Regions from separate parts of the Streptomyces sp. NPDC005728 genome, predicted to be linked through region 1. Evidence: riboswitches for the same ligand, from Rfam matches in the RefSeq annotation. Region 1 holds a riboswitch; the other holds the start of a gene.

Region 1 (6,912 bases):
AGGACGTCGTTGCCGGAGACGTCGGCCCGGTTCCCGGCGGACACGAAGGCGGACACGCCGGTGACCCCGGTGACCCCTCCCCCGCGCCGGTGCAGCCGGGACAGCAGCGCGATGCCGATGGCCCCGGACTGCGTGAACAGGCCGATCCGGCCCGGACGGGGCATCTCGGGGGCGAGCGAGGCGTTGAGCCGGACACCGGCCGCGGTGTTGATCACGCCGAAGGCGTTCGGGCCGATGATCCGCATGCCGTACGCGCGCGCCTGCTGGACGAGGGCCCGCTGCCGCTCGCGCCCCTCGGGCCCGCTCTCGGCGTACCCGGCGGACAGCACGACCAGCCCCTGCACCCCGTGTTCACCGCACTCGGAGACCACGGCCGGCACGTACTCGGCCGGTACGGCGACGACCGCGAGGTCCACCGGGCCCTCGATGTTCCCCACCGAGCGGTACGCGGGCACCCCGTCAACCTCCTTGAGGTCCTCGGGGAAGGCCTTGTTCACGGCGTACAGAGGGCCGGAATAGCCGGCGTCCCGGAGGTTGCCGAGGACGCTGCGGCCCACCCCGCCGGGCGCGCGGCCGACGCCGACGACCGCGACGGAGCCGGGTGCCAGCAGCCGCCGTACCGAGCGGGCCTCGGCGCGCTGCTCCCGCGCGCGCTGCACGGCGAGGGAGCGGTCGGTGGGCTCCAGGTCGAACTCCAGGCGTACGACGCCGTCCTCGAAGCTGCGCTTCTGGGTGTACCCGGCGTCAGTGAACACCTTGATCATCTTGGTGTTGGCGGGCAGCACCTCGGCGGCGAAACGCCGGATGCCCCGCTCGCGCGCGACGGCCGCGATGTGCTCCAGGAGGGCGGAGGCGACCCCGCGGCCCTGGTGGGCGTCCTGCACCAGGAAGGCGACCTCGGCCTCGTCGGCGGGGGCGGACGCGGGCAGGCCGTCGGGGCCGATGCGGTCATAGCGTACGGTGGCGATGAACTCGCCGCCGATGGTGGCCGCGAGTCCCACCCGGTCCACAAAGTCGTGGTGCGTGAAGCGGTGGACGTCCTTGGCGGACAGGCGCGGGTACGGCGCGAAGAAGCGGTAGTACTTCGACTCGTCCGAGACCTGCTCGTAGAAGCTGACCAGGCGGTCGGCGTCATCGACGGCGATGGGCCGGATGCGCGCGGTACCCCCGTCGCGCAGCACCACGTCCGCCTCCCAGTGGGCGGGGTACTCGTGCCGGTCGTGCCGGTCCGCCGGGCTCTGCATGGGGCCCAGAGTACGGCTCGCGTCCGACAAGGGCGCGAGGCAGTCTGTGGAGGACGGAAGCCGGACCGAGGCCGCGGTCCGGCGACCCGACCGGAGCGGGACGAAGGTCTGCTCCGGGCACGCTTCGCGATATGGGAAACTGGTCTAGACAACCCTGAACACCGAAGGGCAGCAACACATGGCTGAGCGCCGCGTCAACGTCGGCTGGGCCGAGGGCCTCCATGCCCGCCCCGCCTCCATCTTCGTCCGAGCCGCCACGGCCGCAGGCGTCCCGGTGACGATCGCCAAGGCCGACGGCAACCCCGTCAACGCGGCCTCCATGCTGGCCGTCCTGGGCCTGGGCGCCCAGGGTGGCGAGGAGATCGTCCTCGCCTCCGACGCCGAGGGCGCGGACATCGCCCTGGACCGTCTGGCCAAGCTGGTCGCCGAGGGCCTGGAAGAGCTGCCCGAGACCGTCTGAGCTGCGCCAGGAAGCCGCGTCACCCTTTCCGGGTGGCGCGGCTTCCGCGTTTTCTGACAGTCGACGCTTTTGCGGCAGTCGGCCCGATGAATTCACCACAGGCATACGAAGGGCGTGCGACGCCGAATTTCGGGGCACGCCGGAAAAGGGCAGCGGAAATATGCGTCCGCTAAATACCCTCTCTTTGTATACGGCGCCCGTGTTAATGCCGCAGACTCGACATGTTTACGGCGTGTTGCGAGTTCCTCACACGCTCCGGGCGATCTCCGCCCGCGGTGAACCGCAGCCGGTGCGCGGTCGTGGAGCGCTCGGCGTGCAGCGCCGTGACCGCCCGCGCACGCTCGCTGTCACCGCGCGCCACCGCGTCCACGATCGCGCCGTGCTCCGCCCAGGACTCCACGGGAGCCGACGGGGCCTCCACCGTGTACATCCAGGCGACCTTGTGCCGCAGCTGGGTCAGCATCGAGCTCAGCGACGGGCTGCCGGAGGCCTGGGCGAGCGTCTCGTGGAACCAGCCGCCGAGCGAGCGCAGATCCTCGCTGTTGCCCCGCCTGGCCCGCTCCTGGCCCAGCCGGACGAGCCCGCGCAGCACCTTCAGATGGGCCTCGGTGCGCCGTTGGGCGGCCCGGGAGGCGCCGAGCGGCTCCAGCAGCATCCGCATCTCCAGCAGGTCGGCGGCCTCCTGCTCGGTCGGCTCGGCCACGCACGCGCCCGCGTGCCGTCTGGTCACCACGAAGCCCTCCGCCTCCAGGGTGCGCAGGGCCTCGCGGACGGGGACCCGCGAGACGCCGTAGCGGCGGGCCAGGACTTCCTCGGTGAGGCGGCTGCCGCGCTCGTAGACACCGGCCACGATGTCGTCCCGGATCGCCGTGCACACCGAGTGCGCCGGAATACGCATGACCGACCTCCGCCTTAATCCCCGTGAAACGTCGACGATGGACGCCTGTTCCGTGACTCTATTGCAATGGGCCGGAATTTCCGACGGCAGACCGGAATCCATGGATATTTTTTGGTCAGCGGAGGCTGCGGGCACCACGGAAAACGGCGAAAGCCCCGGCTCGTGAGCCGGGGCTTCGGGATGTCGTACGCCGGAGCGTCAGACGTTCACGCCGTGCCCTCGGAGGTAGGCGACCGGGTCGACGTCCGAGCCGTACTCGGGGGTCGTACGGGCCTCGAAGTGCAGGTGCGGTCCGGTGACGTTGCCGGTCGCGCCGGACAGGCCGATCTGCTGGCCCGGGGTGACCTTCTGGCCCACGGTGACGCCGATGGACGACAGGTGGCCGTACTGGGTGTACATGCCGTCGGCCATCCGGATCACGATCTGGTTGCCGTACGCCCCGCCCCAGCCGGTGGAGACGACCGTGCCGGAACCCGCCGCGTGGACGGTCGTCCCGCTGGCCGCATGGAAGTCGATCCCGGTGTGGGAGCCGGAGGACCACAGGGAGCCGCCGGTCTTGTAGCCGGTGGAGACGTACGAGTGCGCGATCGGGGCGACGAAGGCGTTCAGGCGCTTGCGCTCGGCCTCACGGGCGGCGCGCACCTCGGCCTCGCGCTCCTTCTTCGCCCGCGCGGCGGCCGCCTTCACCGCGGCCTCCTCGGCCGCCTTCTGGTCGGCGGCCTCCTGCTGGGCCTCGGCCTGCGCGTCGATCTGCTCGGCGACCGAGTCGCTCACGGTGATGACCGGGGTGAGGCCGGTGTCCTCGACGGAGTTGTCCGCGGCGAGCGCCGGAGTGGCCGCGAGGGTGCCGATGACGCCGGTGGTGGTGAGGGCCGCGATGCCTGCCGCCTGAGCGGTGGTGCGCTTGACCCGGCCGGGCTTGCGGTGCTTCCCGGTGGCGCACATGAACGCCATGAAGTGGCTGGTCCTTTCCTTCCCTCTCGCCTACCGGGTTAGCTGACGGGTTCGGAGCAGGAAGGTCTCCTACGGACCCCCTCGCTCGCGCGCGGGCGTCCGATTCACCCCAGGGACTACGGTTGGGTCCCCGGCTCCCCTGGCTCGCGCCGTACGGGGACTCGGCGATGACTGTCCGGTGCCGCGGATGCGGCGCACTGCCTGACGAACAGCCCGGAAAACGCTAAAGGCGCCGCCTTTCGATCCCCAAACGGATCCGGGCTTTTGTAGCGCATCCCACAGGTCAGACAGGCAACCTCTGCCCCAATTCGGACATCTGGGGAAGGGCTGCGCACAGCAAAGGGCCCTGATGACCCGTCGGTCCTCAGGGCCCCGCGCGCGTGTGGCGCCGTCCGGCTGCTACTCGGCCGCCACGACGGTGACTTCGCCGATGCCGAGCGCCTCGACCGGCTCCTTGATCTGGGCCGCGTCACCGACGAGGACGGTCACCAGGCGGTCCACCGGGAAGGCGTTGACGGCCGCCGCGGTGGCCTCCACGGTGCCGGTGGCGGCGAGCTGCTGATACAGCGTCGCCTGGAAGTCGTCGGGCAGGTGCTGCTCGACCTGGTCCGCCAGCGTGCTCGCGACGGCCGCCGCGGTCTCGTACTTCAGCGGCGCCACGCCGACGAGGTTCTGCACCGCGACATCTCGCTCGGCGTCGGTCAGGCCGTCCGCCGCGAGCGTGCGCAGCACCGTCCACAGGTCCTGCAGCGCGGGACCGGTGTTCGGGGTGTCCACGGAGCCGCTGATGGCGAGCATCGCGGCGCCCGTGCCCTCCGGAGCGGAGCGGAGGACCTGCCCGAAGGCGCGCACGCCGTAGGTGTAGCCCTTCTCCTCACGCAGCACGCGGTCCAGGCGGGAGGTGAGCGTGCCACCGAGGCAGTACGTGCCGAGCACCTGGGCGGGCCACACGCGGTCGTGCCGGTCGGGGCCGATCCGCCCGATGAGCAGCTGCGTCTGGACGGCGCCAGGCCGGTCGACGACGACCACGCGGCCGGTGTCGTCGGCGGACACGGGCGGCACGGGCCGGGGCCGGCCCGCGGTGCCGGTCCAGGCGCCCAGGGTGTCGCTGAGCAGCGCGTCCAGGTCGGTGCCGGTGAGGTCGCCGACGACGACCACGGTGGCCGTGGCGGGTCGCACATGGCGGTCGTAGAAGGCGCGTACGGCCGTGGCGTCGATCTTCTCGACGGTCTCCTCGGTGCCCTGGCGCGGGCGCGACATGCGCGAGGTGGCCGGGAACAGCTCCTTGGAGAGTTCCTTGGCGGCCCGGCGGGCGGGGTTGGCCAGCTCGTGCGGGATCTCGTCGAGGCGGTTGCGGACCAGCCGCTCGACCTCGCTCTCGGCGAAGGCGGGCGCGCGCAGGGCGTCGGCGAGCAGGCCGAGGCCCTTGGCCAGGCGGGAGGCCGGGACCTCCAGGCTGAGGCGGACGCCGGGGTGGTCGGCGTGCGCGTCGAGCGTGGCGCCCGCGCGCTCCAGCTCGGCGGCGAACTCCTCGGCGGAATGCTTGTCGGTGCCCTCGGAGAAGGCCCGCGCCATGATCGTGGCCACGCCGTCCAGGCCGCTCGGCTCGGCGTCCAGGGGCGCGTCCAGCAGCACCTCGACGGCGACGACCTGCTGGCCGGGGCGGTGGCAGCGCAGGACGGTCAGAGCGTTGTCCAGCGTGCCGCGCTCGGGCGCCGGGAACGCCCAGGGCTTGGCCTCGCCGGCCTGCGGCTGGGGGTGGAAGTCCATCGTGGCGAGCTCGCTCACTTGGCCGTCTCCTCGTTGTCGTTACCGGCCTCTACGGTCGCTTCCTTCTCCGGGTCCTCCGGGATGTCGGCGTCCGCGACCGTCTCCGGGGACTTCGGCTCGTAGACGAGGACCGCGCGGTTGTCGGGACGCAGACGCGCCTTGGCGACCGCCTTGACCTCGTCGGAGGTCACCTCCAGGACGCGCTGGACGGCGGTGAGGGCGAGCTGCGGGTCGCCGAACAGGACCGCGTACCGGCACAGTTCGTCGGCGCGGCCGGCGACCGTGCCGAGCCGGTCCAGCCACTCGCGCTCCAACTGAGCCTGGGCGCGCTCCATTTCCTCGGGCGTCGGGCCCTCCTCGGCGAACCGGGCCAGCTCCTCGTCGATGGCGGTCTCGATGACCGGCACCTCGACGTCACCGGAGGTCTTCACGTCCAGCCAGCCCAGCGAGGGCGCGCCGGCCAGGCGCAGCAGGCCGAACCCGGCGGCGACGGCCGTACGGTCGCGGCGCACGAGCCGGTTGTACAGGCGGGAGGACTCGCCGCCGCCGAGGACGGTGAGCGCCAGGTCGGCCGCGTCGGACTCGCGGGAGCCGTCCTGCGGGAGCCGGTAGGCGGCCATCAGGGCGCGCGCCGGGACCTCCTCCACGACGACCTCGCGCAGCTGCTCGCCGAGGATCTCCGGCAGGGCGCCGTCGCGGGGCTGGGGCTTGCCGTCGTGGGTGGGGATCGAACCGAAGTACTTCTCGATCCAGGCCAGGGTCTGCACGGGGTCGATGTCGCCGACCACGGAGAGCACCGCGTTGTTGGGCGCGTAGTAGGTGCGGAAGAACTGGCGCGCGTCCTCCAGGGTGGCCGCGTCCAGGTCCGCCATCGAGCCGATCGGCGTGTGGTGGTACGGGTGGCCCTCCGGGTAGGCGAGGGCGGTCAGCTTCTCGAAGGCGGTGCCGTAGGGCACGTTGTCGTAGCGCTGGCGGCGCTCGTTCTTGACGACGTCCCGCTGGTTCTCCATGGACTCGTCGTCCAGGGCGGCGAGCAGCGAGCCCATGCGGTCGGCCTCCAGCCAGAGGGCGAGCTCCAGCTGGTGGGCGGGCATGGTCTCGAAGTAGTTGGTGCGCTCGAAGCTGGTGGTGCCGTTGAGCGAGCCGCCGGCCCCCTGCACCAGCTCGAAGTGACCGTTGCCCTTGACCTGTGCCGAGCCCTGGAACATCAAGTGCTCGAAAAGGTGAGCCAGGCCGGTACGTCCCTTGACTTCGTGGCGGGAGCCGACGTCGTACCAGAGGCACACCGCCGCCACCGGGGTCAGGTGGTCCTCGGAAAGCACCACGCGCAGACCGTTGGCCAGGCGGTGCTCGGTCGCTGTCAGGCCCCCGGAGCCTGCCTCGGCTGTGGTCGTGTGACCCATGGGCATGTACGTCCCTTCGCGAGCGGAGGCGGTCGTCGAAACCGCGGTTTTCCTGCCGGTCCTGCCACTGTATGCAAGCGGGCGGAGCCTCGGCGAAGTTCCCGCCGGACGTACGCCCACAGCGGATCGCGTAGCCTGCGTCGGGCGTGCCGTGGGACGGCTTTCCGGCCACGCGCCGAGCCG
Region 2 (6,912 bases), on a different contig from region 1:
CAACGCGCTGGTGCTGTACCACTTCTCGACGAAGGAAAGGCTCGTCGCTGCCGCCTTCGCCTACGCGGCCGAGGGCGACCTCGCGCATCTGCGGGGGCTGCTGGGGCGGCGGACCTCCGCGCTGCGCCGGCTGCGGGCGGCCGTGCGCTGGTACGCGCCCACGGGCTCGGCCAAGGGCTGGCGGTTGTGGATCGAGGGATGGGCGGTGGCGCTGCGCGAGCCCGCCCTCCGAGAGGTCACCCGGGACCTGGACCGGCAGTGGAAAGCGGCGATCACCGAGGTCATCGCGGAGGGCGTGGCAGCGGGCGAGTTCGTGTGCGCCGACCCCGCCGGGGCGGCCCTGCGGCTCACCGCGCTCCTCGACGGGCTCGCGGTGCAGCTGACGTCGTACCCGGGCTCGGTCCCGCGGTCCCGGGCGCAGCAGTGGGTGGACGAGGCCCTGGCCCGGGAACTCGGGCTGCGGCGGGAGACGTTGACCGAGCGGGAGCGGTGAACCGTCCGGCAGGGGCGAGCCGTCACACGGGCGCGCCCCGCACCGCCGGCTCGCGGTACGGGGCACGGGCGGCGGTGGTCAGGCCACCGACGCGATCCGCATCTTGATGTCGTCCGGCGACAGGGTGCCCTTCGCCGTCACATGGTCCCCGGAGGACTCGCCCCGCAGTCGGCGTCCGATCCACGGGACCAGGTACTCGCGGGCCCAGTGGACGTCGTCGCGGCGGATCTCCAGGGTGCCCCGGGGCGGGAGCGGCGGCCAGGGCTGCTCCGGATCGGCCGGGATCTGCAGACCGAGAGCCTGGCCGGCGCGCAGCGCCACGCGCGTGTGTCCCTCGGGTGAGAGGTGGAGCCGGTCGTCGTCCCAGGCCCGGCGGTCCTGGACGGACTTCAGGGACCACAGGTCGAGCACGGGACAGCCGTACCGGTCGGCGATGGCTCGGACGTGCCCGTTGTAGGTGGCGATCTTGCCGCGCAGATGCTTGAGCAAGGGGACGCCACGGGTGTCGAATCCGGTGGTCACGAGCACCGTGCCCGCGGCCTCGGTGAGCTGGGCCACGGCCCGCTCGAAGCGCTCGGCCACCTCGTCCGGGTCGGTGCCGGGCCGGATGATGTCGTTGCCGCCCGCACAGAAGGAGACCAGCTCCGGGGCGAGTTCGACGGCCTGCGGGAGTTGGTCGGCCACGATCTGGTCGAGCAGTTTTCCACGCACGGCCAGGTTGGTGTACGCGAAGTCGCCCTCGGGGCGCCGGTCGGCGAGCAGTACCGCGAACCGGTCGGCCCAGCCCACGAACGCCCCGTCGGGGCCGGGGTCGCCCACGCCCTCGGTGAAGCTGTCCCCCACCGCTACGTACGACCCGATCACTGATCTGTTGTCATTCTTCGAATCGTCTGCCACGTCGCACCATGATTCACCTTCGGATGTGACCTACGCGACCGTAGGCGGGGGTTGACGAACGGTGAGATGAGACACCCTTAAATTGTTTGCCAATCCAGGAATAGCGACGTCGTCAGGCGCGTTGGACGTGCGATTGTCATGCCGAAGGCCGGACCCGGGGATCGGGTCCGGCCTTCGACTGCGCGTCAGGCAGGCGGTTCTGGAGGAGGATCCAGGAAAAGGAGCCTCAGACGGCGACGCCGTGCGAGCGGAGATAGGCGACCGGGTCCACGTCCGAGCCGTAGTCGGGCGTGGTGCGGATCTCGAAGTGGAGATGCGGGCCGGTCACGTTGCCGGTGGCGCCGGACAGGCCGATCTGCTGGCCCGCGGTCACGGTCTGGCCGGCCGAGACGGAGAGCTGCGAGAGGTGCCCGTACTGGGCGTAGTAGCCGTCGTTCAGCTTGATGACGACCTGGTTGCCGTACGCGCCGCCCCACCCGGCGGAGACGACGGTGCCGGCGCCTACGGCCTTGAGGGAGGTACCGGTCGGGACGACGAAGTCGACGCCGGTGTGGTAACCGCTGGACCACATGCTGCCGGCCACGTGGTAGCCGGTGCCGACGGTGGCGCCGGCGACCGGGAGGGTGTAGCCGGTGGCCGGGGTGACGGCGGTCCCGGAAGCCTGGCGGGCCTGGGAGGTCTGCGCGGAGGCTTCGGAGCCGGAGGCCTTGGACACGGAGACCTTGGACACGGAGACCTTGGAGCCGGAGGCCTTGGAGCCGGAGGCCTTGGAGCCGGAGGCCTTGGACACTGAAGCCTGCGAGCCGGAGGGGCGCGAGGGCTGCGCGGGGGCGGAAGGCTCGGTGTGTGTCCGGGTGGCCTGCCCGCCGAGCGACAGCTTCAGACCCGGGTGGATCAGCGAGGGGTTCTCGCCGACCGCCTGCCGGTTGTCCTCGTAGAGCCGGTGCCAGCCGCCGCCGACGTGCTGCTGGCCGGCAATCTTCGCAAGCCAGTCGCCGGCCTTCACCGTGTAGCTGCGCACACCCGAATTCTGCTGCGCAGCCTTCTTCTCGGCCGCCTTTTCGACGGCGGGAAGGGACTGCACGGCCTTTCCGGAAACGGGCTGCGCGGTGGCGGCGTGCGCTCCGGCGGCGCCCATGAGCGGCAGCGCCAGCGCGGCGCCACCGGTTCCGGCGACGGCGATCGAGCGGGTGAAACGCCGGTTCTTGGGGCGTCGGTGCTTACCCTTTGCGGGCATGGCGCATTCCTCTCCGACGCCTGCGAGGTGAGCTGTCGGGTTCGGGCTGGAGCTGCCCGGCCGCGCGGTGCGCGGCTACACCCCCAGCCTGCCCCGGAGACCGGGACAGGCAGTCGTACCTGGCGGGTCCCCCGCTCCTGCCGAACACGGGTGAAGTGTGTGGGGACTCCGGGCGGCGGCAGGATTCGGCGTTCCGACCGGATTGGTGGCGAACGTAAGCGAGCAAGACGCACCCGGACAAGCAGCCGGTTCCCGGCGTTCCTGCTCCAGCTGATCGAATTCGGGAATTCACGGTCACCCTCCGTGAATTACCGCATCCTTCCTCTTTTCAAATTCCTTTGGCGATACGGGTATTACGTGGACATGACCCGCGACACTCGGTCACGAATATGACGCTCCTCACGCACCCCGTCCCCACGTTTCCTTATTCCAGAGCGAGTTGGAATGAAGGCTCCAATTCGGACAGAAGGTTCAGATACGGCGTAGCCGGAGAACCGTCGCATCCAGGTCACCCTTCAGTCCGGTGCGCAGCCCGTGATGGAGCAGGACGGCACCTCGGTGCACTTCGCCCGTTTCGCGGCATTCGTACGCTGCGGTCGGGTCGAGTCCGCGCAGCCGCACCGCCGGCACCGGCTCGCCGTAGCTCTGCGCCTGGAGGCAGGCGAGGACCACGCTCTCGCCCCCGAGGACGTACTGGACGGCGCTCAGGCCGCCGGTCGGGGGCCGCAGCCGGAAGAGGTCGCCGCGCTGGACGACCGGGCGGATCTCCTTGTACAGCTCCACCCACTCCCGGGCCTCGGCCAGCTCCGCGTCGGTCCACTCGGCGAGGTCGCCTCCGACGCCGAGCACCCCGGCCATCGAGCTGACGAAGCGGAACCGCAGCGAGCTGACCCGCCCGTTGAGCTGGGTGTTCGGGCTGTCCGTGACCCAGGCGGCCATGACCCGCGCGGGGTGGATCTGGCTGAAGCCGTGCTGGATGGCGAGCCGGTCGAGCGGGTCGGTGTTGTCGGAGGTCCACACCTGGTCGGTGCGGCTCAGCACGCCGAGGTCGATCCGGCCGCCGCCGCCCGAGCAGGACTCGAAGGCCACCCCGGGGTGAGCTGCGCGCAGCCGGTCCAGCAGGGCGTACAGGGCGCGGACGTGGTCGACCCACAGCCGCTGCGGGTACGGCTCGCCGGGCCAGCCCGCGTCGGTGAAGCAGCGGTTGAAGTCCCACTTCACATAGTCGATCGGGGCGCTGGACAGCAGCGCGTCCAGTTGCTCCCCCAGATACCCCTGGACGTCCTCGCGGGCAAGGTTGAGGACGAGCTGGTTGCGCAATTCCGTCCGCTTCCGTCCCGGTTCGTACTGCACCCAGTCGGGGTGGGCACGGTAGAGGTCGCTGTCGGGGTTGACCATCTCCGGCTCGACCCAGATGCCGAACTGCATGCCCAGGTCGTGCACCTGGTCGGCGAGGGGCTTGAGACCGTGCGGGAAGCGGTCGGGGTTGGGCGTCCAGTCACCGAGTCCGGCCCGGTCGCTGGTACGCGCACCGAACCAGCCGTCGTCCACGACGAACAGCTCGACGCCGATCCCGGCGGCGCGCCGGGCGAGGGCGGCCTGCTGCTCCTCGGAGATGTCGAAGTTGGTCGCCTCCCAGGAGTTGAACAGCACGGGCCGGTCCCGCTCCGCGTCCGGGATGACGTGTGCCCGCTGGTAGGCGTGCCAGGTGCGGCTGGCCCCGCCGAAGCCCCCGTCGCTCCACAGCCCCGCGAAGACGGGTGTGGTGTACGACTCCCCCGGCTGGAGCAGCAGCAGGCCCGAGTCGTCGTAGCCGGCGCCGCCGGTGATCTGCACGCGCGCATCGGGGAGTCGGGCGACGGCGATGCGCCAGGAGCCGGACCAGCCGAGCGCACAGCCGTAGACCTCGCCGCGCTCCTCGGTCGCGTCGGTGTCCAGCGCGACCCAGGGCAGGTGCTGGTGGCCGGTGTGGCCGCGACGGCTGCCGATGATCTTCTCGCCGTGGGTGAGAGGTGCGGTGGCGAGCAGGGACTCGGCGGCCCAGCGGCCGTGCAGCTGGGACAGCCGCCAGCCCTCGCGGTCGGGCAGGGTCCAGGTGGCGGCGTCGGCCCGCAGCAGCTCCACGCGCGCATGCCCGCCGTTCGCCACGGTCACCCAGCGCTCCACGACGTCCCCGCGCATCCGGTAGTGCAGGGTGACGGCCAGCCCGTCGTCGTCGAAGCGCAGCCGCAGCTCCTCGCCGTCGGCGCCGCCTGCACCGTCTGCGATGGAGTGCGACACGAAGTGCCACTCGGTGCCGCGTCGTTCCTCGGTGCGCACGGACAGGGCGGGGCGCACGAAGCGGGGGCCGCCCTCGACGGGGTACTCCTCGCGGCCGTCGAGCGGGGACTCGAAGGGCCAGTAGGCGGGCAGCGGGCTGACCGCCAGGGCCTCGGCGTCGGCGAGCGCGATCCGTGGTCCCCAGTGGAGGTGCAGCAGTTCGTCCGCGTCCGTGAGATGCAGCGCATAGCTGCTGGTGGGCCCCGACAGGAGCCACGTACGACCGTTTTCGGCGATGTCCACCATCGAGACCTCACAGGTGCCAACAGATCCGCTCAAGTGCCAACATCATCAAGGGCCGCGGACCCTGCTGACAATGCCTGTGGACAACTCATTGCCCGAGGAAATCGATGTCGTATGGTCGACAGCGTGCCCGTCGACGAGCCGCGCCGACGGGGCCTACCGGGAGGAGCCCCCGTGACGCAGCAGGTCCCGTCGACCGAGCCCGAGCTGGCCGGAGTGCGCAATTTCCGTGACGTGGGCGGACTGCCGACCGTGGACGGACGGCGGGTGCGCCCCGGAGTGCTGTTCCGCAGCGGTCACCTCGCGCACGCGACCGCGGCGGACGCGGCCTTCCTCACCACCCTGGACCTGCACACGATCTTCGACTTCCGCAACGCGGCCGACCAGAAGCTGGAGGGCCCGGACGTCGAGCTGCCCGGCGTGCGGAACGTGAACCTGCCGCTGAGCGACCCGGCGGACGGCGCCGAGTTCTGGAAGATGGTCCGCGAAGGCGACCTCGACCAGCTGCGCGGCATCCTCGCCGACGGCAAGGCGGCGGCCCGGATGACCGGCTCGTACCGCAGGATCGTCAAGGAGCGCACCGCCGAGCACTCCCGGGTGCTGCACGCGCTCGCCGAGGACAGCGTGCCCGCGCTGATGCACTGCGCTGCGGGCAAGGACCGTGCGGGCATCTCCATAGCCGTCACGCTCCTCGCCGTGGGCGTGGAGCGCGAGGCGATCGTCGCCGACTACCTGGAGTCCAACGCCAAGCACCGGCGCTACAAGGTCCGCCGCAACGGCAGCCCGGACACCGCGTACACACCCGAGGTGATGGAGCTGCTCGGCCCGCTCTTCGACGCGCGCGCCGAGTATCTGCAGGCGGCGTTCGAGAGCATCCACGAGACGTGGGGCGGCGTCGACACCTACCTGGAGCAGGGCCTCGGGCTCACCCCCGCGGCCCGCGAGCGGCTGCGGGAACGCCTGCTCGACTGACTCCGCCCAGCCCTTGGCCCGACTCCCCTCAGCCCTTGGCTCCGACCGCGAACAGCAGGTAGAGGAACGCGGCCAGGACGTGGCCGAGCGCGATGTAGATGATGAGACGGATCCACAAGGAGCGGGGGAACTTCTCTTCGATGTCTCTCATGACAGCTCTCCGGTCAAGGGGCCCAGGCACAGGGTGGCCGTGGGGCTCTGCAGCAGGGTGTGGACGAACAGCAGCTCCACGCCGTCGTGGTCCTCGGCGGCGAGGCGGTGCGGGGTGAGCGAGTCGAAGTGCGCGCTGTCGCCGGGCCCGAGCAGGTGCGCGGTGTCCCCCAGGCGCAGCCTGAGGCGCCCTCTGAGGACGTGGAGCCACTCCTCGCCGGGGTGGACGCGCACCACGTCGCCCTGGGTGCCGTACGGCACCCGGACGCGCAGCGCCTGCATGGCGCGACCGGGACCACCGGCCTGGACGTAGGTCCAGCCGCCGGCACGCGTCGGCTCCATGTCGGCGGCGCGCACGATGGCGTCCCGGTCGGCGACGGTCTCGCCGAGCAGTTCCGAGACGGTCGTACCGTAGATACGGGCGAGCGCGAGCAGCATCGGCAGCGAGGGCTGGCGCTGCCCGGTCTCCAGCCGGGACAGGTGGGCCGGCGAGAGCCCGGCGGACCGGGCCGCGGCCTCCAGGGTGAGACCGGCGCGCCGACGCAGGGCGCGCAGCTGTGGCGCCACGACGGGCAGGTCGTCGCCCTGACCCGCCGACGGC

The links. Region 1 has a riboswitch for cyclic di-AMP ahead of ABZ471_RS15795 (M23 family metallopeptidase). Riboswitches for the same ligand answer to the same signal wherever they lie in the genome.
Positions count from the first base shown of each region.
Region 2: linked by a shared signal. The riboswitch ahead of ABZ471_RS17075 (LysM peptidoglycan-binding domain-containing M23 family metallopeptidase) and the one ahead of ABZ471_RS15795 (M23 family metallopeptidase) in region 1 are both predicted to bind cyclic di-AMP.

Region 1 covers NZ_JBEXYL010000019.1:92,644-99,555, reverse strand. The annotation lists gene ABZ471_RS15815 (GNAT family N-acetyltransferase) at 1-1,244, opposite strand, end outside; gene ABZ471_RS15810 (HPr family phosphocarrier protein) at 1,423-1,704, shown strand; gene ABZ471_RS15805 (GntR family transcriptional regulator) at 1,907-2,602, opposite strand; gene ABZ471_RS15800 (hypothetical protein) at 2,601-2,768, shown strand; gene ABZ471_RS15795 (M23 family metallopeptidase) at 2,801-3,556, opposite strand; cyclic di-AMP (ydaO/yuaA leader) riboswitch at 3,569-3,733, opposite strand; gene ABZ471_RS15790 (pitrilysin family protein) at 3,956-5,344, opposite strand; gene ABZ471_RS15785 (pitrilysin family protein) at 5,341-6,735, opposite strand.
Region 2 covers NZ_JBEXYL010000022.1:5,103-12,014, reverse strand. The annotation lists gene ABZ471_RS17085 (TetR family transcriptional regulator C-terminal domain-containing protein) at 1-493, shown strand, start outside; gene ABZ471_RS17080 (SGNH/GDSL hydrolase family protein) at 572-1,357, opposite strand; gene ABZ471_RS17075 (LysM peptidoglycan-binding domain-containing M23 family metallopeptidase) at 1,617-2,627, opposite strand; cyclic di-AMP (ydaO/yuaA leader) riboswitch at 2,632-2,795, opposite strand; gene ABZ471_RS17070 (alpha-galactosidase) at 3,099-5,192, opposite strand; gene ABZ471_RS17065 (tyrosine-protein phosphatase) at 5,364-6,161, shown strand; gene ABZ471_RS17060 (DUF6126 family protein) at 6,190-6,312, opposite strand; gene ABZ471_RS17055 (XRE family transcriptional regulator) at 6,309-6,912, opposite strand, start outside.